4 regions of the Streptomyces sp. Root1310 genome follow, and region 1 is predicted to be linked to each of the others. Evidence: riboswitches for the same ligand, from Rfam matches in the RefSeq annotation. Region 1 holds a riboswitch; each other region holds the start of a gene.

Region 1 (5,670 bases):
ATCCGGCACGGCGGGGGCCCGCGGGGCGGTGTCGCGCGGTCGGTGAAGAAGATGCGCGGCTATCTGCTGGAGCTCATCCACCGCAAGCGCGCGGAGCTTCCCGCCGACCCGGCTCCCGGCGAGGACCTCATCTCGGGTCTGATCCGTGCCTCGGACCACGGCGAGCACCTCACCGAGAACGAGGCCGCCGCCATGGCCTTCATCCTGCTGTTCGCCGGCTTCGAGACGACCGTCAATCTCATCGGCAACGGCATGTACGCCCTCCTCACCCACTCCGAGCAGCGCGAACGCCTCCAGCGGTCGCTCACCGAGGACGACGGGGACCGCGGCCTGCTCGAAACGGGAGTCGAGGAACTCCTGCGCTACGACGGCCCCGTGGAACTCGCCACCTGGCGGTTCGCGACCGAGCCGCTGAGCATCGGCGGGCAGGACATCGCGCCGGGCGACCCGGTGCTCGTCGTGCTGGCGGCCGCCGACCGTGACCCGGCGCGCTTCTCGGACCCCGACACCCTCGACCTGTCCCGCCGTGACAACCAGCATCTCGGCTACGGCCACGGCATCCACTACTGCCTGGGAGCCCCGCTGGCCCGGCTGGAGGGCCAGACCGCGCTGGCCACCCTGCTCACCCGGCTGCCCGATGTCCGACTGGGCGTGGATCCGGCCGAGTTGAGATGGCGCGGGGGGCTCATCATGCGCGGACTGCGGACTCTGCCGGTCGAGTTCACTCCGGCGCATTCCGGCTCATAACCGATCCGCATCTGATCGGATGTCAGCCGGAGTGTGACCGTTCGGCGGAGCAAAGGTGACCGACACTCAAGTCTGTGATCTTCACGTGATCTGCGCGGCATTAACTTGTGACAAGTGATCGTCTGCCGATACGTTCTCTCGTCAGCGCGACGCATCGGTTCCACCCGCCGCGCCGGTCAGTGCTGTCCAGAGAAAGGCCCCTCGCATGCTCTCCGGGAACGGTCGTCACCGTCGCCCCCGCCAGGCCCCGGCCCTCCTTGTCGCGGCCGGAGTGACGGGCTCCGCCATCGCCATCCCGCTGCTCGCCGCCTCCGGCGCCAGTGCGGCGGACGGCACGGTGTGGGACAAGGTGGCGCAGTGCGAGACCGGCGGCTCGTGGAGCGCCGACGAGGGCGGTGGCGAGTACGGCGGCCTGAACCTCACCCAGAAGGACTGGGAGGCGAACGGCGGCCTCGACTACGCGACCAGCCCCGACCTGGCCAGTCGCAGCCAGCAGATCGCCGTCGCGCAGAAGGTGCTCGCGGCCGAGGGGATCGGCGCGTGGGGCACCTGCGGGCTGACCTCCGGGCTCACCCAGGAGAACGGCGCGCTGAACGTGGACACCGGCGTGGCGGACGACTCGTCCGACTCATCCGGGTCCTCCGGATTGTCCGACCTGTCCAGGGGGTTGTCCGGATCCTCGGGCTCGTCGTCCGACGAGGACTCCTCGTCCGACTCGTCCGACTCGTCCGCTGATTCCTCCGGTTCGCCTTCGGCGTCCGCTTCCTCCCCTTCGTCCTCTTCCTCCGCCGCAGCGGAGGACTCCGGGACGTCCGGCGGTTCCGGCGGCCGGAGCGACGGCTCGACGGGCGACAGCTCGCCCACGGCGACCCCGGGTGCGGACGACTCGGACAAATACGTCCAGGACGAAGGTTCTTGGAGCCTCGTCGACACGGGCTCCCTCGGCTCGGGCAAGCACCGCGGCGCCACCGCGGACGAGGCCGCGACCAAGAGCGCGACCGACACCGGCGCGGACGGCACCACCACCGCCTCCGCCGGCCGGCACGCCGCGGCCACCTATGTCGTCCAGGAGGGCGACTCCCTCGCGTCCATCGCCGACTCCCTTGGTATCGACGGCGGATGGCGCGCCCTCTACGCCGAGAACCAGGACCTCATCGGCGTCGACCCGAGCAACATCGCCGCCGGTCAGACCCTCGACACAGGGGTGGAATAGGGCGCAAAGCCCAAGAAAAACAGCGGGAGTTCACGTCACGCTTCGCGCCGAATGTCCGGTTTGGTGAAAGTGTGGGATGAGTCTCAGAAGCCCTGATCGTCTTTGAAATTCCGCCGATCGCGTGTCTACGGTCGAGGCCGCTCGGCAACCCGAGCCCCGGCCGTCGCAACGCCGAATCCTGCCAGCGGCGAACCGGGAACAGTCGTCGCGCAAGCGCCGTAGGCAGGAGCGGGGGACCCAAGGTAAGTGCCGCGCCGGTCGGTTGACCGGAACGGCTCGGGGTGAAGCCACACCTCCCACGGAGCAGCGCTCCGAAGGGCGAGGAAGTGGCCGGGCAACTCACACGGCCCGAACCCGACAGCTCACCTCGCAGGCGTCGGTGAGGGGATCCACCATGCTGTTTTCCGGTAAGGGCAAGCACCGCCGTCCGTCCAAGGCCACCCGCGTCGCCACGCTCGCCGGCGTCACCGGCGTCGCCATCGCCGCCCCGCTGATGGCGGCCGGCAACGCCTCCGCCGCCACCGCCTCCGAGTGGGACGCGGTCGCCCAGTGCGAGGCCGGCGGCAACTGGTCCATCAACACCGGCAACGGTTACTACGGCGGTCTCCAGTTCTCGGCGTCCACCTGGGCCGCGTACGGCGGCACCGCCTACGCCTCCACCGCCGACCAGGCCTCCAAGTCCCAGCAGATAGCGATCGGCGAGAAGGTCCTCGCGGGTCAGGGCAAGGGTGCCTGGCCGGTCTGCGGCACCGGCCTGTCCGGCGCCGCCTACAACGGCTCGAGCGCCGACTCCTCGGGCTCCGGCTCGTCCAGCTCCTCCGGCTCCTCCGGTTCGTCGAACAGCGGCAGCACCAGCAGCCGCTCGACCGACGAGCAGAGCTCCTCCCGCTCCACCGACCGCCCGGCCGCCTCCAAGACGGTCACCACCCCGACCGGCAAGAAGGTCAAGAAGGGTGACGGCGAGTACAAGGTCGTCAAGGGCGACACCCTCAGCTCCATCGCCGAGAAGCACAAGGTCAAGGGCGGCTGGGCGAAGCTGTTCGAGCTGAACAAGGACATCGTCACCGACGCCGACCTGATCTACCCGGGCCAGCAGCTCCACCTGAAGTGACATCGCGGGCTGAAGTGACACTGCGGCCTGCCGTGACACCGCGCCTGCCGTGACACCGTGCCTGTGTGACGCGGCATCCGAAGTGACACCTGGCCCCCAGAGAAGCCACAGCGCCCTCATATCCGAGGTCGGCACACTGAAGACCTCGTGAGGGTCTCCCCCCGTCCCCACGGGCTCCCCGCTCCGGTGCGTGTTCCCCCGTACGCACCGGAGCGGGGTTTCTCTTTGCCCGTTCGTCACTTCCTGTCGGCTTTTCTCGGCCACCCCCTTTGTTCCGGGCGGAAACAATAGGTACCGTCTGTCTGTCCACGGGACGGTCGGTCGGCTGCCGACGGTCCCGGGGCGGTTAGGCTCTAGTCGCAAGGCTCAGCAAGGGCTCATCAAGGCCCCTGGGCCCCGCACAACCAGCGTCACATCCCAAGAAGGAGATGCTCGTGCCGTCCATCGACGTCGTCGTAGCCCGGGAAATCCTGGACTCCCGAGGCAACCCCACGGTCGAGGTCGAGGTCGGCCTCGACGACGGCAGCACGGGTCGTGCCGCCGTTCCGTCCGGTGCCTCCACCGGTGCCTTCGAGGCCATCGAGCTCCGCGACGGTGACCCCAACCGCTACCTCGGCAAGGGTGTCGAGAAGGCCGTCCTCGCCGTCATCGAGCAGATCGGCCCGGAGCTCGTCGGCTACGACGCCACCGAGCAGCGCCTGATCGACCAGGCCATGTTCGACCTGGACGCCACCGACAACAAGGGCTCGCTCGGCGCCAACGCCATCCTCGGCGTCTCGCTCGCCGTCGCGCACGCCGCCTCCGAGGCCAGCGACCTGCCGCTGTTCCGCTACCTGGGCGGCCCCAACGCGCACCTGCTGCCGGTGCCGATGATGAACATCCTGAACGGCGGCTCGCACGCCGACTCCAACGTGGACATCCAGGAGTTCATGATCGCCCCGATCGGCGCGGAGTCCTTCTCCGAGGCCCTGCGCTGGGGTGCCGAGGTCTACCACACCCTCAAGAAGGTGCTGAAGACCAAGGGCCTGTCCACCGGTCTCGGCGACGAGGGCGGCTTCGCCCCGAACCTGGAGTCCAACCGCGCCGCGCTCGACCTCATCATCGAGGCCATCAAGCAGGCCGGTTACGTCCCCGGCGAGCAGATCGCGCTCGCGCTCGACGTCGCCGCGTCCGAGTTCTACAAGGACGGCGCGTACGAGTTCGAGGGCAAGTCCCGCTCGGCCGCCGAGATGACCGAGTACTACGAGGAGCTCGTCTCCGCGTACCCGCTGGTCTCCATCGAGGACCCGCTGTACGAGGACGACTGGGCCGGCTGGAAGGTCATCACCGACAAGCTGGGCGACAAGGTCCAGATCGTCGGCGACGACCTCTTCGTCACCAACCCCGAGCGTCTGGCCCGCGGCATCGAGGAGGGCTCCGCCAACGCCCTGCTCGTCAAGGTCAACCAGATCGGTTCGCTGACCGAGACCCTCGACGCCGTCGAGATGGCCCAGCGCAACGGCTTCAAGTGCATGATGTCCCACCGCTCCGGCGAGACCGAGGACGTCACCATCGCCGACCTCGCGGTCGCGGTGAACTGCGGTCAGATCAAGACCGGCGCCCCGGCCCGCTCGGACCGCGTCGCCAAGTACAACCAGCTGCTGCGCATCGAGGAGATCCTCGACGACGCCGCGGTGTACGCCGGCCGCAGCGCCTTCCCGCGCTTCAAGGGCTGAACCCTCCCGCGCGTCCGCTCCGCGGACCTCGGGCACGGCAAGGGCCGACGCCGCCGACCCTAACCGGGTCAAGGCTCCGCCAGTCGTACGTACGTCCCCGTACCGGTCCCGTACCGTGTGCGGGGACGTACGCACGTGTGAGACGGGAGGCGGGAAACAGTGGCCGTGAAGGACCGGGACCGTTTCTCCACCGCGACCAGGATCAAGCTGCTCGGCGAGCAGACCGCGGCCCGGGTCTACCGCTCCCAGACCAAGCGCCAGGCCCGCCGCTCCCGGCTCACCGGCCGTGCCGCGCTGCTCGCGCTCGTTGTGTGCACGCTGATCGTGGCCCTGGCCTACCCGATGCGCCAGTACGTCTCCCAGCGTGCCGAGATCGCCGATCTGGAGCGCGAGAAGCAACAGGCCGGCGAACGCGTCGAGCAGCTGCGCGACCTCAAGGCGCGCTGGCAGGACGACGCCTACGCCGAGCAGCAGATCCGGCAGCGGCTGCACTACGTGCTGCCGGGGGAGACCGGGTTCGTGGTGATCGACCCGGACGCGGCCAAGCAGTCCCGCGCCGACCTCGGGGCGGCCGACCGCCCCTGGTACTCGAACGTCTGGGACGGCGTCGACAAGTCCGACGCCTCCGACCAGTGAACCGACCGGCAGCCAGAACCGGCAGCCAGAACCCGCCCGGAGCCGGCCCGGAGCCGGTCCCGGGACCGGTGGCCGCAACCGGTAGCCAGAACCGATAGAAAGACAGGCATGGAAACGCCCCCGCCGACCACCCCGCGCACCGAGCCCACCGACGCGGACGTCGAGGCCTTCAAGCAGCAGCTCGGACGGCCGCCGCGCGGTCTGCGCGCGATCGCGCACCGCTGCCCGTGCGGTGAGCCGGACGTCGT
Region 2 (5,670 bases), on a different contig from region 1:
TCTCCGAGGGCACCGACAAGCACTCCGCCGAGGAGTTCGCCGCCGAACTGGAGCGCTGCGGCGCCACTCTGGACGCGCACGCGGACCACCCCGGTGTCCGGCTGAGCCTCGAAGTGCCGGCCTCGCGCCTGCCCAAGGGCCTCGGTCTGATCGCCGACGCCCTCAGGGCCCCCGCGTTCGCCGACAGCGAGGTCGAGCGCCTCGTCCGCAACCGCCTGGACGAGATCCCGCACGAGCTGGCCAATCCCTCCCGGCGCGCCGCCAAGGAGCTCTCCAAGGAGCTCTTCCCGGCCACCGCGCGGATGTCGCGGCCGCGCCAGGGCACCGTGGAGACGGTCGAGAAGATCGACTCCGCCGCCGTACGCGCCTTCCACGAGAAGCACGTGCGTCCCGCCACGGCCACCGCCGTGGTCGTCGGCGACCTCACCGGTGTCGACCTGGAGGCGCTCCTCGGCGACACCCTGGGCGCCTGGACGGGCTCCTCGGCCCAGCCGCGGCCCGTGCCGCCGGTGACCGCCGACGACGCCGGCCGGGTCGTCATCGTGGACCGTCCCGGCGCCGTCCAGACGCAGCTGCTGATCGGCCGGATCGGCGCCGACCGGCACGACCGTGTGTGGCCCGCTCAGGTGCTCGGCACGTACTGCCTCGGTGGCACCCTCACCTCCCGCCTGGACCGCGTCCTGCGCGAGGAGAAGGGCTACACCTACGGTGTCCGCGCGTTCGGGCAGGTCCTGCGGTCCGCCCCGGACGGCTCGGGCGCCGCGATGCTCGCCATCAGCGGCTCCGTCGACACCCCGAACACCGGTCCCGCTCTGGACGACCTGTGGAAGGTGCTGCGCACCCTCGCCGCCGAGGGGCTGACCGACGCCGAGCGTGACGTCGCCGTGCAGAACCTGGTCGGTGTGGCGCCGCTGAAGTTCGAGACCGCGGCGGCCGTCGCCGGAACGCTGGCGGACCAGGTCGAGCAGCACCTGCCCGACGACTTCCAGGCCACGCTGTACCAGCAGCTCGCCGCGACCGGCACGGTGGAGGCCACCGCGGCGGCCGTGAACGCCTTCCCGGTGGACCGCCTGGTGACCGTCCTCGTCGGTGACGCGGCCCAGATCAAGGAGCCGGTCGAGGCCCTCGGCATCGGCGAAGTGAAGGTCGTGCCCGCGGAGTAGGCAAAGGCCGTGTCCGCGGAGTAGGCGGCGGCACGCGCGTGTGGGGGCCCTGGTCGACCGAGCGTCACCAGGGCCTCCGTATGTCCGAATTGATGCGGAGGTTGCCCGTCTGCCCTGTGGGATGCGCTACAAAAACCGGGATCCGTTTGAGGATTGAAACCCGCGCCGCTTAGCTTCATCCGGACTGTTCGTCAGGCAGTGCGCCGCAGCCGCGGCACCGGACAGTCATCGCCGAGTCCCCGTACGGCGCGAGCCAGGGGAGCCGGGGACCCACTTGTGAAGTCCCTGGGGTGAATCGGACGCCCGCGCGTGAACGCGAGGGGGTCCGTAGGAGACCTTCCTGCTCCGAACCCGTCAGCTAACCCGGTAGGCGAGAGGGAAGGAAAGGACACACCCGACTTCATGGCGTTCACCTGCGCGCCCGGCAAGCATCGTCGTCCCGGCCGGATGCAGCGGACCACCGCTCGCGCGGCGGGCGTCGCGGCGCTCACCACCACCGGCGTGATGGCCACCGTCGCCGCCTCCCCGGCCCTCGCCGCCGAGCCCAGCCCCGAGCAGACCGGGCTGATCCCCGTCGTCACCGCCTCCGAGGCCGTCGCGGAGCAGGTCGACGACCAGGTCGCCGTGCAGAAGCACGCGGCCTTCGAGGAGGCCGCCCGGCAGGCCGCCGCCAAGAAGGCCGTGGAGGAGCGCGAGGCACGCGTGCGTGCGGCCCGCGAGGCCGAGCGCAAGCGCCTCAACACCTTCGTCTCGCCGATCACCGGCTCCTACGTGTCGACCAGCTACCAGGCCAGCAGCTCCCTGTGGTCCTCCGGCAGCCACACCGGCATCGACTTCCACGCGGCGAGCGGCACCACCGTGCACGCGGTCGGCATGGGCACCGTCGTCGAGGCCGGCTGGGGCGGGGCGTACGGCAACCAGATCGTCATCAAGATGAACGACGGGACGTACACCCAGTACGGTCACCTGTCGTCCATCGAGGTGTCGGTGGGCCAGCAGGTCACCCCGGGCCAGCGGATCGCCCTGTCCGGCGCCACCGGCAACGTCACCGGCGCGCATCTGCACTTCGAGGCCCGCACCACCGCGGAGTACGGCTCGGACATCGACCCGGTCGCCTACCTCCGCAACCACGGCGTGAACGTCTGACGACCCACGGCGACAGATCGTCTTGCCCCGGCCCTCCCGGCCGGGGCTTTCGCCGTTTTCGAGGCACTGCTGTCCAAAAAATATCCCTGGATTCCGGCCCGCCATCGGAAATCCCCGCTCATTGCAATAGAGTCACGGAACACACGTCAATCGTCGACGTTTCACGGGGATTAAGGCGGAGGTCCGTCATGCGTATTCCGGCGCACTCGGTGTGCACGGCCATTCGGGACGACATCGTCGCGGGTGTCTACGAGCGCGGCAGCCGCCTCACCGAGGAACTCCTCGCCCGCCGCTACGGCGTTTCCCGCGTCCCCGTCCGAGAGGCGCTGCGCACGCTGGAGGCGGAGGGCTTCGTCGTCACACGGCGGCACGCGGGCGCGTGCGTCGCCGAGCCGACCGAGCAGGAGGCCGCGGACCTGCTGGAGATGCGCATGCTCCTGGAGCCGCTCGGCGCCTCCCGGGCCGCCCAGCGGCGCACCGAGGCCCATCTGAAGGTGCTGCGCGGCCTCGTCCGGCTGGGCCAGGAGCGGGCCAGGCGGGGCAACAGCGAGGATCTGCGCTCCCTGGGGGGCTGGTTCCACGAGACGCTCGCCCAGTCCTCCGGAAGCCATGCCCTGACGTCGATGCTCACCCAGCTGCGCCACAAGATCGCCTGGATGTACGCGGTCGAGGCGCCGGGCAACCCCGTGGAGTCCTGGGCGGAGCACGGCGCGATCGTGGACGCGGTGGCGCGCGGCGACGGCGAGCGCGCGCGGGCGATCACGGCGCTGCACACCGAGCGCGCGACGGCCGCGCACCGGCTGCGCTTTTCCGGCGGTCCCGAGCGCGCCGACCGTGTGAGGACTTCGCAACCTCCCGTAAACATGACGGGTCTGCGGCATTAACACGAGGGCCGTATACAAAGAGGGGGATAATTCGCGGGGGATTATTTCTGCTGCCCGTGACGGGAAATGCGAAGGGCTCGCCCGATAATTCGGACGAGCCCTTCGGGGTTTAGCAGGACGACACCTTCGGAGTGGCGAACACCGCCACCGTCAATTGAGCTGCCCCGGCGACGCGCAACCGCTTCCGCGTGTGCGGCGGCGGTTCGGGCGGCAGGGGGCTGCGCGCTCAGACGGTCTCGGGGAGCTCCTCGAGACCCTCGGCGACCAGCTTCGCCAGGCGGTCGAGAGCGGCGTCCGCGCCGTCGGCCTCGGAGGCGAGGACGATCTCCTCGCCGCCCTGGGCGCCCAGGCCGAGAACGGCCAGCATGGAGGCCGCGTTGACGGGGTTGCCGTCGGCCTTGGCGATCGTCACCGGGATACCTGCGGCCGTGGCGGCCCGGACGAAGATGGAAGCGGGGCGGGCGTGAAGGCCCTCGGCCCAGCCGACGTTGACGCGGCGCTCAGCCATGTGATGCTGCCCTTCAGTGTTCAGGTTGTCTAGACCAGTGTTCCACACGTGAAGCGTGTGAGGGAGGGGTCGTGTGTCTCTTCCCGACGTGGTCGTCGGATCGCGGCCTCGATCCGACGTGCGTCCTCCACAGACTGCCTCGCGCCGTTGTCGTACGCGAGCCGTACTCTGGGCCCCATGCAGAGCGCGTCGGACCGGCACGAGTACCCCGCCCACTGGGAGGCCGACGTGGTGCTGCGCGACGGCGGCACCGCGCGCATCCGCCCCATCACCGTCGATGACGCCGAGCGCCTGGTCAGCTTCTACGAGCAGGTTTCGGACGAGTCGAAGTACTACCGCTTCTTCGCGCCCTACCCGCGCCTGTCCGACAAGGACGTCCACCGCTTCACGCACCACGACTTTGTGGACCGGGTGGGACTCGCGGCCACGGTCGGCGGCGAGTTCATCGCCACCGTACGCTACGACCGCATCGGTGCCGACGGCATGGCCGCCTCGGCCCCGGCCGACGAGGCCGAGGTCGCGTTCCTCGTCCAGGACGCCCACCAGGGCAGGGGTGTCGCCTCCGCGCTGCTCGAGCACATCGCGGCCGTGGCGCGCGAGCGGGGCATCCGCCGCTTCGCGGCCGAGGTGCTCCCCGCCAACAACAAGATGATCAAGGTGTTCACGGACGCCGGGTACACCCAGAAGCGCAGCTTCGAGGACGGCGTCGTGCGCCTGGAGTTCGGCCTCGAACCCACCGAGCGCTCAGTCGCCGTGCAGCGCGCGCGGGAACAGCGCGCCGAGGCGCACTCCGTGGGGCGGCTGCTGGCGCCCGGTTCCGTGGCCGTCGTCGGCGTCGGCCGCAGCCCCGGCGGCGTCGGCCGCAGCGTCCTCGGCAACCTCCGCGAGGCGGGCTTCACCGGGCGGCTGTACGCCGTGAACAAGGCCTTCCCCGAGGATCTGAAGGAACTGGACGGGGTGCCCGCCCACCGCTCGGTGCGCGACATTGCGGAGCCCGTCGACCTCGCGGTCGTCGCCGTCCCCGCAGAGCAGGTCCCCGAGGCCGTCGTCGAGTGCGGCGAGCACGGCGTGCAGGGACTCGTGGTCCTCTCCGCCGGCTACGCCGAGAGCGGTCCCGACGGGCGGGAGCGCCAGCGCGAACTCGTGCGGCACGCACGCGCGTACGGCATGCGGATCATCGGCCCCAACGCCTTCGGAGTCATCAACACCTCCCCGCAGGTGCGGCTGAACGCCTCGCTGGCCCCGGAGATGCCGAGACCCGGCCGGATCGGCCTGTTCGCCCAGTCCGGCGCCATCGGCATCGCCCTGCTGTCCCGCCTCCACCGGCGTGGCGGCGGCGTCACCGGCGTCACCGGCGTATCGACCTTCGTCTCCTCCGGCAACCGCGCGGACGTCTCGGGCAACGACGTCCTCCAGTACTGGTACGACGACCCCGACACCGACGTCGCCCTGATGTACCTGGAATCCATCGGCAACCCGCGCAAGTTCACCCGCCTCGCGCGGCGCACGGCGGCCGCCAAGCCCCTGGTCGTCGTCCAGGGCGCCGGTTCCGCCCCGCAGGGGCACGCCGTACGGGCGACCCGGCTGCCCCACGCGACCGTGTCGGCGCTGCTGCGGCAGGCCGGCGTGATCCGCGTGGACACCATCACCGAACTGGTCGACGCGGGCCTGCTGCTCGCCCGTCAGCCGCTGCCGACGGGCCCGCGGGTGGCGATTCTCGGCAACTCCGAGTCGCTGGGCCTGCTGACGTACGACGCCTGTCTCTCGGAAGGGCTGCGTCCGCTGCCGCCGCTGGACCTGACGACCGAGGCCTCGGCCCAGGACTTCCACGCGGCGCTGGCCCGGGCGCTCGCCGACGAGACGTGCGACGCGGTGGTCGTGACGGCGATCCCGGCGATCGGCGAGCGGTCGCCCGGGGACGCGGAACTCGCGGAGGCCCTGCGGTCGGCCGCGGCGGCCGCTCCCGCCA
Region 3 (5,670 bases), on a different contig from region 1:
CGCCACAGGCGCTCACCGGTGAGCGTGTAGGCCTCCAGCAGGTCGGGCCTGTCACGGGTCCCCGACAGCCGGCTGACGACGAGCTCGTAGCGTCCGTCGCCGTCGAGGTCGCCCGGCCAGGCGTGCTGGACGGTGTACCCGTCGGCGTCGGCCAGCGGGATCTCGGCGTAGCCGTCGGTGAAGCGCAGCGCCGCCGGACTCGGCCGCTGCTCGTGCCCGGCCACGACGGCGCGGACGGTATAGGTCCCCGTCCCCCGGGTGCTGTCCTGATAGGTCGTCGATTTCCGCACCGGCTCCCGGTTGAGGCGGCGGCCGTTCTTGTAGACGTTGAAGGCGAGGGTGTCGCCGTAGCGCGCGTATTCGGTGCCGAGCAGCCGCCAGCTGAGGAAGGTCCCCTCGCCGGACGGAGTGGCGACCAGGCCGCGGTCGAGGTTCTCGACGATCCGGCGCGGGATCCCGGCTGCGTGCCCGGCGGGCGCGGAGACGAGTCCGGCCAGCAGGCTGACGGCGGTGACGGCGGCCGCGGCGGCGGCGCCCTTGATGACGATGCGTCGGTCGACGCCGGACACAGGACCTCCGAAGAGCGATAGAAAGCGCTTGCTCGCTGACGGAGATCACTGTGTCCCCACTCTGACCCGCCTGTCGACGGGGCAAGAAGGGCTGCCACAAGAACGCAATGAAACGATCATGAACGCGCAAAGTCCGACACCGCCCGCCCGGCCGACCGTGCCGTGCCGTGCCGTTCCCGGACAAGCCGAAGGCCGGACCCGGGGATCGGGGTCCGGCCTTCGGCCGCGTGTCAGGCGGGAGGTCGTCGGAGTCGGCGGGGTCAGCCGATCGAGACGCCGTGCGAGCGGAGGTAGGCGATCGGGTCCACGTCGGAGCCGTAGTCCGGCGTGGTGCGGATCTCGAAGTGCAGGTGCGGGCCGGTCACGTTGCCGGTGGCACCGGAGAGGCCGAGCTGCTGGCCCGCGGTCACGGTCTGGCCGGCCGAGACGGAGAGCTGGGACAGGTGGGCGTACTGGGCGTAGTAGCCGTCGGCGAGCCTGATGACGACCTGGTTGCCGTACGCGCCGCCCCAGCCCGCGGAGACGACGGTGCCCGCGCCCACGGCCTTGAGGGAGGTACCGGTCGGGACGACGAAGTCGGTGCCGGTGTGGTAGCCGCTGGACCACATGCTGCCGGCCGTGTGGTAAGCGGTGCCGACGGTGGCGCCCGCCACCGGCAGCGTGTACCCGCTGGAGGTGCCGGTGCCGCTCTCGGCGGCCTGGGTGACCGCCTTCGAGGAGGACGAACCGGACGAAGAAGAGGAAGGGGAGGAAGAGGACGACGACTTGGTTCCGGACGCCTTCGACTTCGACGGGGAGGACGAGGAGGAACCGGACGACGAGCCGGACGACGAACCGGTGCTCGCGGCCTTCTTGCCGATCGAGAGCTTCAGTCCCGGGTGGATCAGCGACGGGTCGCTGCCCACGGCCCGACGGTTGTCCTGGTACAGCTTCTGCCAGCCACCGCTGACGTTCTGCTCGTCGGCGATCTTCGACAGATAGTCGCCGGACCGCACGGTGTAGGACTTGGCCGTCGTGGCGGTGGCCGTCTTCTGCGCCACCGGCACGGACTGCACGGCCTTTTCCGGAACGGCCTGGGAAGCCGACTGCGCGACGGACTGGGCGGGGGCCGCGTGAGCGCCGGCGGCACCTATGAGCGGAAGGGCGAGCGCGGCGCCGCCCGTTCCGGCGACGGCGATGGAACGAGTGAAGCGCTGGGTCTTCGGACGGCGGTGCTTACCCTTCGCGGGCATGGCGAATTCCTCTCCGGCGCCTGCGAGGTGAGCTGTCGGGTGCGGACTGGAGATGCCCGGCCGCGCCGAGGCGCGGCTTTACCCCAAAGCCTCTTCCGGAGACCGGAACAGGCGGTTGTACCTGTGGGTCCCCCGCTCCTGCCAGATACGGGTGAGTGTGCGGGCTCCGGGCGGTGGCAGGATTCGGCGTCCGTCCGGATTGGTGTGGAACGTAAGCGACCGGGACGCACAGGGACAAGCAGAGGTTGTGCCGCTCACGCCCATCTCTTGATCCCCTGTGGGAATCCCCGGTCACACTGCGTGAGACAAGGGGTCCCTTTATCGCCAAGCACCCTGGAAACGCCTACGAATTACGTGAACATGACGGGCGACGTACGGTCACGGATATGACGCTCCTCACGTGACAGCTCTCCAGGTTCCTTTATTCCAGAGCGAGTTGGAATTAAGGCTTCAATTCGGACAGAAACCTCAGATGCGACGCAGTCGGATAACTGTCGCATCAAGGTCCCCCCGGAGTCCGGTGCGCAGTCCGTGATGGACCAATACCGCCCCTCGGTGAACTTCGCCCGTTTCACGGCATTCGTACGATGCCGTCGGGTCGAGTCCGCGCAGCCGCAGCGCCGGGACGGGTTCGCCGAACCGCTGCGCCTGGAGCCAGGCGAGGACGACACTCTCGTCACCGCGCACGTACTGGACGGCGCTCAGGCCGCCCGCCGGGGGCCGCAGCCGGTAGAGGTCGCCCTGCTGGACGAGCGGCCGGATCTCCTTGTAGAGGTCCACCCATCGACGCGCCTCGGCGAGCTCCTCCTCGCCCCACTCGGAGAGGTCACCGCCGACGCCGAGCACGCCGGCCATGGCGCTGACGAACCGGAAGCGCAGCGAGCTGACCCTGCCGTTGAGCTGGGCGTTGGGACTGTCGGTGACCCATGCCGCCATCACCCGGGCCGGGTGGATCTGACTGAAGCCGTGCTGGATGTCGAGCCGGTCGAGCGGATCGGTGTTGTCGGAGGTCCACACCTGGTCGGTGCGGCTCATGATCCCGAGGTCGATGCGCCCGCCGCCGCCGGAGCAGGACTCGAAGGCGACCCCGGGGTGGGCCTCCCGCAGCCGGTCCAGGAGCGCGTACAGGGCCCGTACGTGGTCGACCCAGAGGCGCTGCGGGTAGGGGTCGTCCGGCCAGCCGGCGTCGGTGAAGCAGCGGTTGAAGTCCCACTTCACATAGTCGACGGGCGCGCTGGACAGGAGCGCGTGGAGCTGTTGCCAGAGGTACTCCTGGACGTCCTCGCGCGCGAGGTTCAGCACGAGCTGATTGCGGAACTCCGTCCGCTTTCGTCCGGATTGGAACTGCACCCAGTCGGGGTGCGCCCGGTACAGCTCGCTGTCCGGGTTGACCATCTCGGGCTCGACCCAGATGCCGAACTGCATACCGAGGTCGTGCACCTGGTCGGCGAGGGGCTTCAGCCCGTTCGGGAAGCGGTCGGGGTTGGGCTGCCAGTCGCCGAGCCCGGCGTGGTCGCCGGTGCGCGCCCCGAACCAGCCGTCGTCGACGACGAAGAGCTCCACGCCGATCGCGGCGGCCCGCCGGGCGAGTGCGCCCTGCTGCTCCTCGGAGATGTCGAAGTAGGTGGCCTCCCAGGAGTTGAACAGCACCGGCCGGTCCCGTCCGGCGTCCGGGACGACGTACGCGCGCTGGTAGGCGTGCCAGGCGCGGCTCGCTCCGCCGAAGCCGGCGTCGCTCCACAGGCCGGCGAAGACGGGCGTGGTGAAGGACTCCCCCGCGGCCAGCCGCAGCAGCCCCGAGTCGTCGTATCCGGCGCCCCCGGTGATCTGCACGCGCGCGTCCGGAAGTTGGGCGACGGCGATCCGCCAGGTGCCCGACCAGCCGAGGGCACAGCCGTAGACCTCGCCGCGCTCCTCGGTCGCGTCGGTGTCCAGGGCGACCCAGGGCAGGTGCTGGTGCCCGGTGTGGCCGCGCCGGCTGCCGATGACCTGCTCGCCGTAGGTGAGAGGGGACCGGGTGAGCCGGGACTCGGCGGCCCAGCGGCCGTGCAGCTGCGACAGCCGCCAGTCGTCGCGCTCGGGCAGGGTCCAGGTGGCCGAGTCGGCGCGCAGCAGCTCCAGCGCCCGCTCACCGTCGTTGCGCAGGGTCGTCCAGCGCTCGACGACGTCGCCGCGCATCCGGTAGTGCAGGGTGACGGCCAGCCCGGCGTCCCGCAGCCGCAGCCGCAGCCCGTCGGCGTCGGCCTCGAAGCCCTCGTAGGACCACTCGGTGCCGCGCCGCCTGTCGGTGCGCACCGACAGGGCGGGCCGGACGAAGCGGGGGCCGCCCTCGACCGGGTACTCCTCCCGGCCGTCGAGCGGGGACTCGAAGGACGCCCCCCGCTCCGACGGCGGGAGGGCGGCGAGCGCCTCGGCGTCCGCGAGCGCGATGCCCGGGCCCCAGTGCAGGTGGACCAGCTCGTCGGCCTCGGTGAGGTGGAGGGCATAGCTGCTCGTCGGCCCCGAAAGGAGCCAGGTACGGCCGTTGTCGGCGATCTCGGGCATCAAACCCCCACTAATTCGAACAGGTGCGATCAAGCACCAACATCATCGAATGCGGTCGGCCTGCCGGGCAACTTTCCGTGGACAACTCTTCACCTGGGCGGACGTCCGGAGTACCGCCCTGTGGACAACCCGTTGCCCGGGGAACCCATGTCGTATCGTCGGGGAAGCGTCCCGTCGGCCACCACGAGCCGCGCCGGCGGAGACCGACAGGGAGGCCCCCGTGACGCAGCAGATCCCGTCGACCGAGCCCGAGCTGGCCGGTGTGCGCAACTTCCGGGACGTGGGCGGTCTGCCGACCGTCGACGGCCGGAGGGTGCGGCACGGCGTGCTGTTCCGCAGCGGCCATCTCGCGCACGCGACCGACGAGGACGCCGCGTTCCTCTCCGGCCTGGGCCTGCACACGATCTTCGACTTCCGCAACGCCGCGGACCAGAAGCTGGAGGGCCCGGACGTCGAGCTCCCGGGCGTACGCAATGTGAACCTGCCCCTGTCCGACCCGGCGGACGGCTCCGAGTTCTGGAAGATGGTCCGCGACGGCGAGATCGACCAGCTGCGCGGGATCCTCGGCGACGGCAAGGCCGCCGGCCGGATGATCGCCTCCTACCGCTCGATCATCAAGGAGCGGACGGCCGAGCACGCGCGGGTGCTGCACTCGCTCGCCGAGGACAGCGTCCCCGCTCTGATGCACTGCGCGGCGGGCAAGGACCGCGCGGGCCTGTCCATCGCGGTGACACTGCTCGCCCTGGGTGTGGAGCGCGAGGCGATCCTCGCCGACTACCTGGAGTCCAACGCCAAGCACCGCCGCTACCGGGTGCGCCGCAGCGCCACCTCGTCCGCGGCCTACTCCCCCGAGGTCATGGAGCTGCTCAGCCCCCTCTTCGACGCGCGCGCGGAATACCTCGCGGCGGCCCTGGAGACCATCGAGGAGACCTGGGGCGGCGTCGACACCTATCTGGAGGAGGGTCTCGGCCTCTCCCCCGAGACCCGTGAGCGGCTGCGGACCCGGCTGCTCGACTGACACCGCGTCCGCTGTCGTCCGAGATCGCGTCCGATGTCACGTCCGAGGTCGCGTCCGAGGTCGCGTCCGGGTCCGTGCCCCGGAGGGCGCACGGGCTCCCGGGGGCGCTACTGGTTGGCCCCCACCTCGAACAGCAGCCAGAGGAACGCCGCGAAGACGTGCCCGACCGCGATGTAGATGATCAGCCGGATCCAGAGGGTGCGGGGGAACTTCTCCTCGATGTCCTTCATGGTGTCTCTCCGATGTGCGAAGGGGTCGGGCCCAGGCACAGCGTGGCCGTGGGACTCTGCAACAGGGTGTGGACGAA
Region 4 (5,670 bases), on a different contig from region 1:
GAGTCCGGGTCCAGCTCGCGCAGCGAGAAGACGACGTCCACCAGGTCCTCGTCGGACTCGCCCATGCCGGCGATCAGACCCGAGCACGCGGACAGACCCGCCGCGTGCGCCTTCTGCACCGTGTCCACCCGGTCGGCGTACGTGTGCGTGGTCGTGATCTCCCCGTACGTGCTCTCGGACGTGTTCAGGTTGTGGTTGTAGGCGTCGGCGCCCGCCTCGCGCAGCCGTTCGGCCTGGCCGTCGGAGAGCAGGCCGAGACAGGCGCAGACCTCGACGCCCTCGTTCTGGTCCTTGATCGCCTTGATGGTGCCGGCGACCCGGTCGACGTCACGGTCCGTCGGACCACGCCCGGACGCCACCAGGCAGACCCGCTTGGCGCCGCCCGCCAGCCCGGCCGCCGCCGCCTGCGAGGCCTCTTCCGGCTTGAGCCAGGTGTACTTCAGGATCCCGGCCGTGGAGCCGAGTCGCTGGGAGCAGTAGGAGCAGTCCTCGGGGCACAGCCCCGACTTGAGGTTGACGAGGTAGTTGAGTTTCACCCGTCGCCCGAACCACTGCCGGCGCACCCGGCCGGCCGCGGCCACCACGTCCAGCACGTCGTCGTCGGAAGTGGCCAGCACGGCCAACGCTTCCTCGCGGGTCGGCAGCTCGCGCCGAAGCCCCTTGTCCACCAGCGTGTTCAGCAGGTCCATGAGAGCCGATCCTGTCCTACGCACCCGCTCCGGGCCAAGGTAGGGATCGCACAACACACCGGGTTCGACGTGTGGGTATTGCCACACCGTGGGTGGGCGGTCGGGCCGCTAGTGTCTGTCCGCTACCTACAAAAGCCCGGAGGACCCATGGCGTTCGGCTGGATCGACGAGCAGGCGGAGCTGCGGCGCCGGGCCGGACTCGTACGGACACTGCGGCCCCGCCCCGCCGACTCGCCGCTCCTGGACCTGGCGAGCAACGACTACCTGGGCCTGGCCCGCCATCCCGAGGTCACGGAGGGGGCCGCGGCGGCCGCCAGGACCTGGGGCGGCGGTGCCACCGGTTCCCGGCTCGTCACGGGCACCACCGAGCTGCACGGCGAGCTGGAGCGGGAGCTCGCCGAGCACTGCGGCTTCGAGGCCGCCCTCGTCTTCTCCTCCGGATACGCCGCCAACCTGGCCGCGGTCACCGCGCTGGCCCCGCACGGGTCGCTCATCGTCTCCGACGCGGGCAACCACGCCTCGCTCATCGACGGCTGCCGGCTGGCCCGCGGCACCACGCAGGTCGTGGGGCACGCCGATCCGGACGCGGTGCGCAAGGCGCTCGGCACACACGACGGCCCGGCCGTGGCCGTCTCCGACACGGTCTTCTCGGTCGACGGCGACGCCGCCCCGCTGGCCGCGCTGGCGGCCGCCTGCCGGGAGCACGGCGCCGGACTGGTCGTCGACGACGCCCATGGGCTCGGTGTACTGGGGGACGGCGGCCGGGGCGCTCCGTACGCGTCCGGTCTGGCGGGTGCCGACGACGTCGTCGTCACGGTCACGCTGTCCAAGTCGCTGGGCAGCCAGGGCGGCGCGGTGCTGGGTCCCGCGCGGGTGATCGAGCATCTGGTGAACGCGGCCCGGACCTTCATCTTCGACACGGGCCTCGCCCCGGCGGCGGCGGGGGCGGCGCTGGCCGCCCTCAGGCTGCTGCGCCGGGAGCCGCAGCGCGCGGCACGCGCGCGTGCGGTGGCGGGCGAGCTGCACGCGCGCCTGACGGCCGCGGGTCTGGCGGCGGTGCGTCCGGACGCCGCGGTCGTCTCCGTGCGTGCGCCGTCCCCGGAGGGGGCGCTGCGCTGGGCGGCGGACTGCCGGTCGGCAGGCCTGGCCGTGGGCTGCTTCCGTCCTCCCTCCGTGCCCGACGGCATCTCACGCCTCAGGCTGACCGCGCGTGCGGACCTCTCCGGGGCCGAGCTGGAACGCGCTGTACGGGTGATCGGCGAAACACGACCATGAGTCGGCGTGACACGGCCGTGGACCGCCTCTGACTACTGCGGTGCGGTCAGCGGACCCGTGAAAAGACGGCCGTGAAGCCCGACCAGCTCTCGGGGGAGAAGAGCAGAGCGGGTCCGGCCGGGTCCTTGGAGTCGCGGACGGCGAGCAGACCGGCCCAGGGGCCGGAGGTCGGCCGGGCCGTCTCCACACAGTTGTTCGCTCCCGTGCTGTAGCTGCTGCGCAGCCATCGCACATCGGGGAGACGGTCGGGATCGGTACTGGAAGGTACGTTCCGCGGTGGTGCGGACATGGTGCCTCCTTACGCGCCGTCGGCTATCGCGGCGATGTAATCCGATGAGTCCCCGGGCGAAAGGGCGTGCGCCCGAAGGGCGTTGAAGGCCTCGGTGTAGGCCTGGAGGTCTTCTTTCCGTTCGAGATAGAGGCTACTCGTCAAGTGGTCGAGAACGACAACATCCAGATCAGAAGTGCGCGAAAATGAGAAGATAACGAAAGGGCCGGTTACCCCGATATGCGCTCCGGCGGCGAACGGCAGCACCTGGAGCCGAACTTGGGGCAATCGGGCGGCTTCCACGAGCCGGCCGAGCTGTCGCGCCATCACCTCGGGCCCGCCCACCTCCCGTCGCAGCACCGCCTCGTCGAGCACCGCGCACAGTTCCAGCGGCGGCTGCGCACGCAGCACGTCCTGGCGGGCCAGCCGCACCTCCACCAGGGTGTCGAGCTGGTCCTCGGCGCCGCCGTCCACGGATGCCCTGGTCACCGCCCGCGCGTACTCGGGCGTCTGCAGCAGCCCCGGTACCACTGTCGTCTCCAGGGTGCGCATCGCGCTCGCCTGTGACTCCAGACTGATGAAGTCCCGGTAGGTGGGCGGCAGCACCCCGCGGTAGGCGTGCCACCAGTGGTCCCGGCCGCCACTGCCGTCGTCGCCCGCCAACGCCAGCATCAGCTCCCGCAGTTGCGGATCCTCGACGCCATAGGCGTCGAGAAGTAACCGCACATCGGCCGGTTTCGATCCACTGATGCCGGTCTCGATGCGGCTCACCTTGGACTGGTGCCAGCCCACGAGCCGGGCCGCCTCACCACTGGTGAGACCCGCCTGGGCGCGCAGATTGCGCAGTTCGGCGCCCAGCTTCCGGCGGCGCACCGCGGGACCGTGCTGCATGGGCTCCTCCTTACTCCTATCGGGCCGACCAAATACGCTCTGCCGTCGCAGAGTTCACCGCATCGGGCGACAGATATATGCATATCTTGGTGGATCCCACCCGTGACCGGCGCGGTAATGGCAGTCTGGCGGAGAAGCACCAGTCCGGGACCGTACTCGAACCATCCGCACCGTGTCGGGCTCCCGGTCCCGTGGGAAAGGGTCGACGTCGCCATGGCAGATCACCTGGAAGCATCCGTCACTCTGCCGAGCGATCCCGCCTCGGTCTACGCGGCTCGCGTATTCGTGGCCGGCGCTCTCGGGGAATGGGGCCTGCCGGCGGACGCGGAGATGGCCGACGCCGTCCGGCTGATCGTCTCGGAACTCGCCACCAACGCCGTACAGCACACCTTCGGGCAGTCACCCACCTTCACGGTGGACCTGGTCCTCGACCGTGACGAACACCTGCGCGTCGGGGTCACCGACAGCCACCCGCGCTTCCCGAAACGACTGCCGGCCGCCGTCCAGCAGGACAACGGCCGAGGGATGGTGATCATTCGATGGCTGACCGCGGAGTGCGGCGGCAGGCTGAGAGTGCGGCCCACCCGGGAGGGGGGCAAGACGGTCACCGTCGAGCTCCCGTGGGCCGTCCCGGCGGCGGAGCCGGTGGCCGGTGCCCTGACGGCCCCGGCGGAGGGAGAGCTCCCGGGGCGGTGAAGGCGCGTCAGGACGCCCCCACCACCCCGGGAAACCGGCCCGTGACCCGGGCAGGCCCAGGCCCTAGCGGACCCGCCCGTACCAGACGCTCTTGGTCCAGATCTTCTGGAGCTTCACCACGTCGCCGGTCTTAGGCGAGTGCCAGATCTTGCCCTTACCCGCGTAGATCCCGACGTGGTAGACGTTCGACCCCGAGTGGAAGAACACGAGGTCGCCTGCCTTACGGCTCGACGCCTTGATGTGCTTCGTCTTGTTGTACTGCTGGGACGCCGTCCGGGGCAGGCTCTTGCCCGCCTTCTTGAACGAGTACAGCGTGAGCCCGGAGCAGTCGAACCTCTTCGGTCCGGTGGCCCCGTACTTGTAGGGGGCACCCTTCTTGGAGGCCGCGATCTGGAGCGCCTTCGTCGCCGGTGTGGCGGCCGCGGCGTCGGGGGCGAGCCCCGGGACCACGACCGAGCCGCCGACGGCGGCGATGGCGAAAGCCGAGGCCGTACCGGCCCGGGCCATGAGCGACGGGACACGATTGAGCGCAGTCATGCGCAACCCTTCGTCAGCCGCCTGTGAAGGATGACCTGTCGGATTCGGGCTGGCGAAGTTGCCCGGCCGCTGCTGCGGCTTCACCCCAAGGGCTGCTCGGCCCGGCCATGGCGTGACCGTTCCGGCGACCCGTCGTGCCTGGGTCCTCCACTCCTGCCGATGCACTCCTGTCGACCGGTCATCCGGGCGGCGGCAGGACTCGGCGTCCGCCCGGACCGCCCCGCCGCTTGTGGCGGGGGCTTGTCGTCAGTCAGGGATCTTGGCTCACCGATGTCCGAAAATCCCAACGGAACCGGGGATTTGTGGGGTTACTCACCACTCACCCGTTCGGGTGGACACCCTGATGGGCGATCAGGTGTCAAGGCACCTCAGGGGCTCCCACCAGCGGTGGAGCCCGTTATTCCGCCCGAAGAGCGCCCTTTTGCGCAACCGCAAGGGGGTCGGGGGAACAGTAGACGCTCCGCTGAACGGGGGTACCTCTTCTGGGCCGTTTCAACTCCGGTCCGGTCGTCACGTCCTGAGCGCGAGGGGTCCGGACCGGAGGTGGATCCGGCGGGTCAACTGTCGGAGAGCGGGGGCAGCGTGACCCGCCCGGTGCGGCGCTCGCCGTCCAGGACGCGCAGCGCCCGCGCGAGCGTCGGCGCGTGCAGCTCGCTCTCGCCCCGCTGGTGCATCCGCGCCAGCGCGTCGCGCAGCGCGGTCGCCTTGGTCACCAGGGCCTGGGCGGCGCGCAGTCCGCGATAGGTGTCGCCGTGATGGGCGGGGTTGATCCGGCCGAGCAGGTCGACCACGTCGAGGTAACCGTCGATCAGCTCGGCCTCCGCGCGGGTCAGCGCGGGCAGCGGCGGCAGCTCGGGCACCATCGGCCGCTCACCTCCCGCCGGGCGCGCCGGCCGAGGCCTTGCGGCTGGGGATGATCCCGTCCACCAGGCCGTACTCCAGGGCCTCCTGGGCGGTGAGGAACCTGTCCCGCTCGATGTCCGCGGTCACCTGCTCCGGCGTCCGCCCGGTGTGCCGTACGAGCATCTCCTCCAGGCTCGCGCGGACGCGGGCCAGCTCCTCGGCCTGGATCGCCAGGTCACTCGCCTGTCCCTGGACGGGCTCGGGCAGGGACGGCTGGCGGATCGTCATCCGCGCGCCCGGCAGGGCGTAGCGCTTGCCCGGCGTGCCCGCCGCCAGCAGCACCGCCGCGGACGAACCCGCCTGGCCCAGGCAGGTGGTCTCCACGTCACAGGTGACGTACCGGATCGTGTCGTAGAGGGCCGTCATCGCGCTGAAGGAGCCGCCGGGGGAGTTGATGTACAGCGCGATGTC

The links. A riboswitch is a leader RNA that binds a small molecule or an ion and turns the genes downstream of it on or off. The one in region 1 is predicted to bind cyclic di-AMP.
Region 2: linked by a shared signal. The riboswitch ahead of ASD48_RS33830 (M23 family metallopeptidase) and the one ahead of ASD48_RS07455 (transglycosylase family protein) in region 1 are both predicted to bind cyclic di-AMP.
Region 3: linked by a shared signal. The riboswitch ahead of ASD48_RS27160 (LysM peptidoglycan-binding domain-containing M23 family metallopeptidase) and the one ahead of ASD48_RS07455 (transglycosylase family protein) in region 1 are both predicted to bind cyclic di-AMP.
Region 4: linked by a shared signal. The riboswitch ahead of ASD48_RS14250 (C40 family peptidase) and the one ahead of ASD48_RS07455 (transglycosylase family protein) in region 1 are both predicted to bind cyclic di-AMP.

The regions. Positions count from the first base shown of each region.
Region 1 covers NZ_LMEQ01000001.1:1,729,174-1,734,843, reverse strand. Annotated here, with positions in the region: gene ASD48_RS07465 (cytochrome P450) at 1-747, shown strand, start outside; gene ASD48_RS07460 (transglycosylase family protein) at 953-1,960, shown strand; cyclic di-AMP (ydaO/yuaA leader) riboswitch at 2,165-2,351, shown strand; gene ASD48_RS07455 (transglycosylase family protein) at 2,355-3,071, shown strand; gene eno (phosphopyruvate hydratase) at 3,500-4,786, shown strand; gene ASD48_RS07445 (septum formation initiator family protein) at 4,946-5,422, shown strand; gene ASD48_RS07440 (DUF501 domain-containing protein) at 5,531-5,670, shown strand, end outside.
Region 2 covers NZ_LMEQ01000032.1:128,052-133,721, forward strand. Annotated here, with positions in the region: gene ASD48_RS33825 (pitrilysin family protein) at 1-1,163, shown strand, start outside; cyclic di-AMP (ydaO/yuaA leader) riboswitch at 1,383-1,551, shown strand; gene ASD48_RS33830 (M23 family metallopeptidase) at 1,566-2,309, shown strand; gene ASD48_RS33835 (GntR family transcriptional regulator) at 2,498-3,193, shown strand; gene ASD48_RS33840 (HPr family phosphocarrier protein) at 3,420-3,701, opposite strand; gene ASD48_RS33845 (bifunctional GNAT family N-acetyltransferase/acetate--CoA ligase family protein) at 3,879-5,670, shown strand, end outside.
Region 3 covers NZ_LMEQ01000023.1:691,150-696,819, forward strand. Annotated here, with positions in the region: gene ASD48_RS27155 (hypothetical protein) at 1-569, opposite strand, end outside; gene ASD48_RS27160 (LysM peptidoglycan-binding domain-containing M23 family metallopeptidase) at 830-1,801, opposite strand; cyclic di-AMP (ydaO/yuaA leader) riboswitch at 1,806-2,000, opposite strand; gene ASD48_RS27165 (alpha-galactosidase) at 2,270-4,345, opposite strand; gene ASD48_RS27170 (tyrosine-protein phosphatase) at 4,566-5,363, shown strand; gene ASD48_RS27175 (DUF6126 family protein) at 5,471-5,593, opposite strand; gene ASD48_RS27180 (XRE family transcriptional regulator) at 5,590-5,670, opposite strand, start outside.
Region 4 covers NZ_LMEQ01000005.1:125,616-131,285, forward strand. Annotated here, with positions in the region: gene bioB (biotin synthase BioB) at 1-689, opposite strand, end outside; gene ASD48_RS14230 (8-amino-7-oxononanoate synthase) at 837-1,964, shown strand; gene ASD48_RS14235 (DUF397 domain-containing protein) at 2,011-2,253, opposite strand; gene ASD48_RS14240 (helix-turn-helix transcriptional regulator) at 2,263-3,123, opposite strand; gene ASD48_RS14245 (ATP-binding protein) at 3,337-3,819, shown strand; gene ASD48_RS14250 (C40 family peptidase) at 3,883-4,356, opposite strand; cyclic di-AMP (ydaO/yuaA leader) riboswitch at 4,360-4,571, opposite strand; gene ASD48_RS14255 (hypothetical protein) at 4,914-5,219, opposite strand; gene ASD48_RS14260 (ATP-dependent Clp protease proteolytic subunit) at 5,227-5,670, opposite strand, start outside.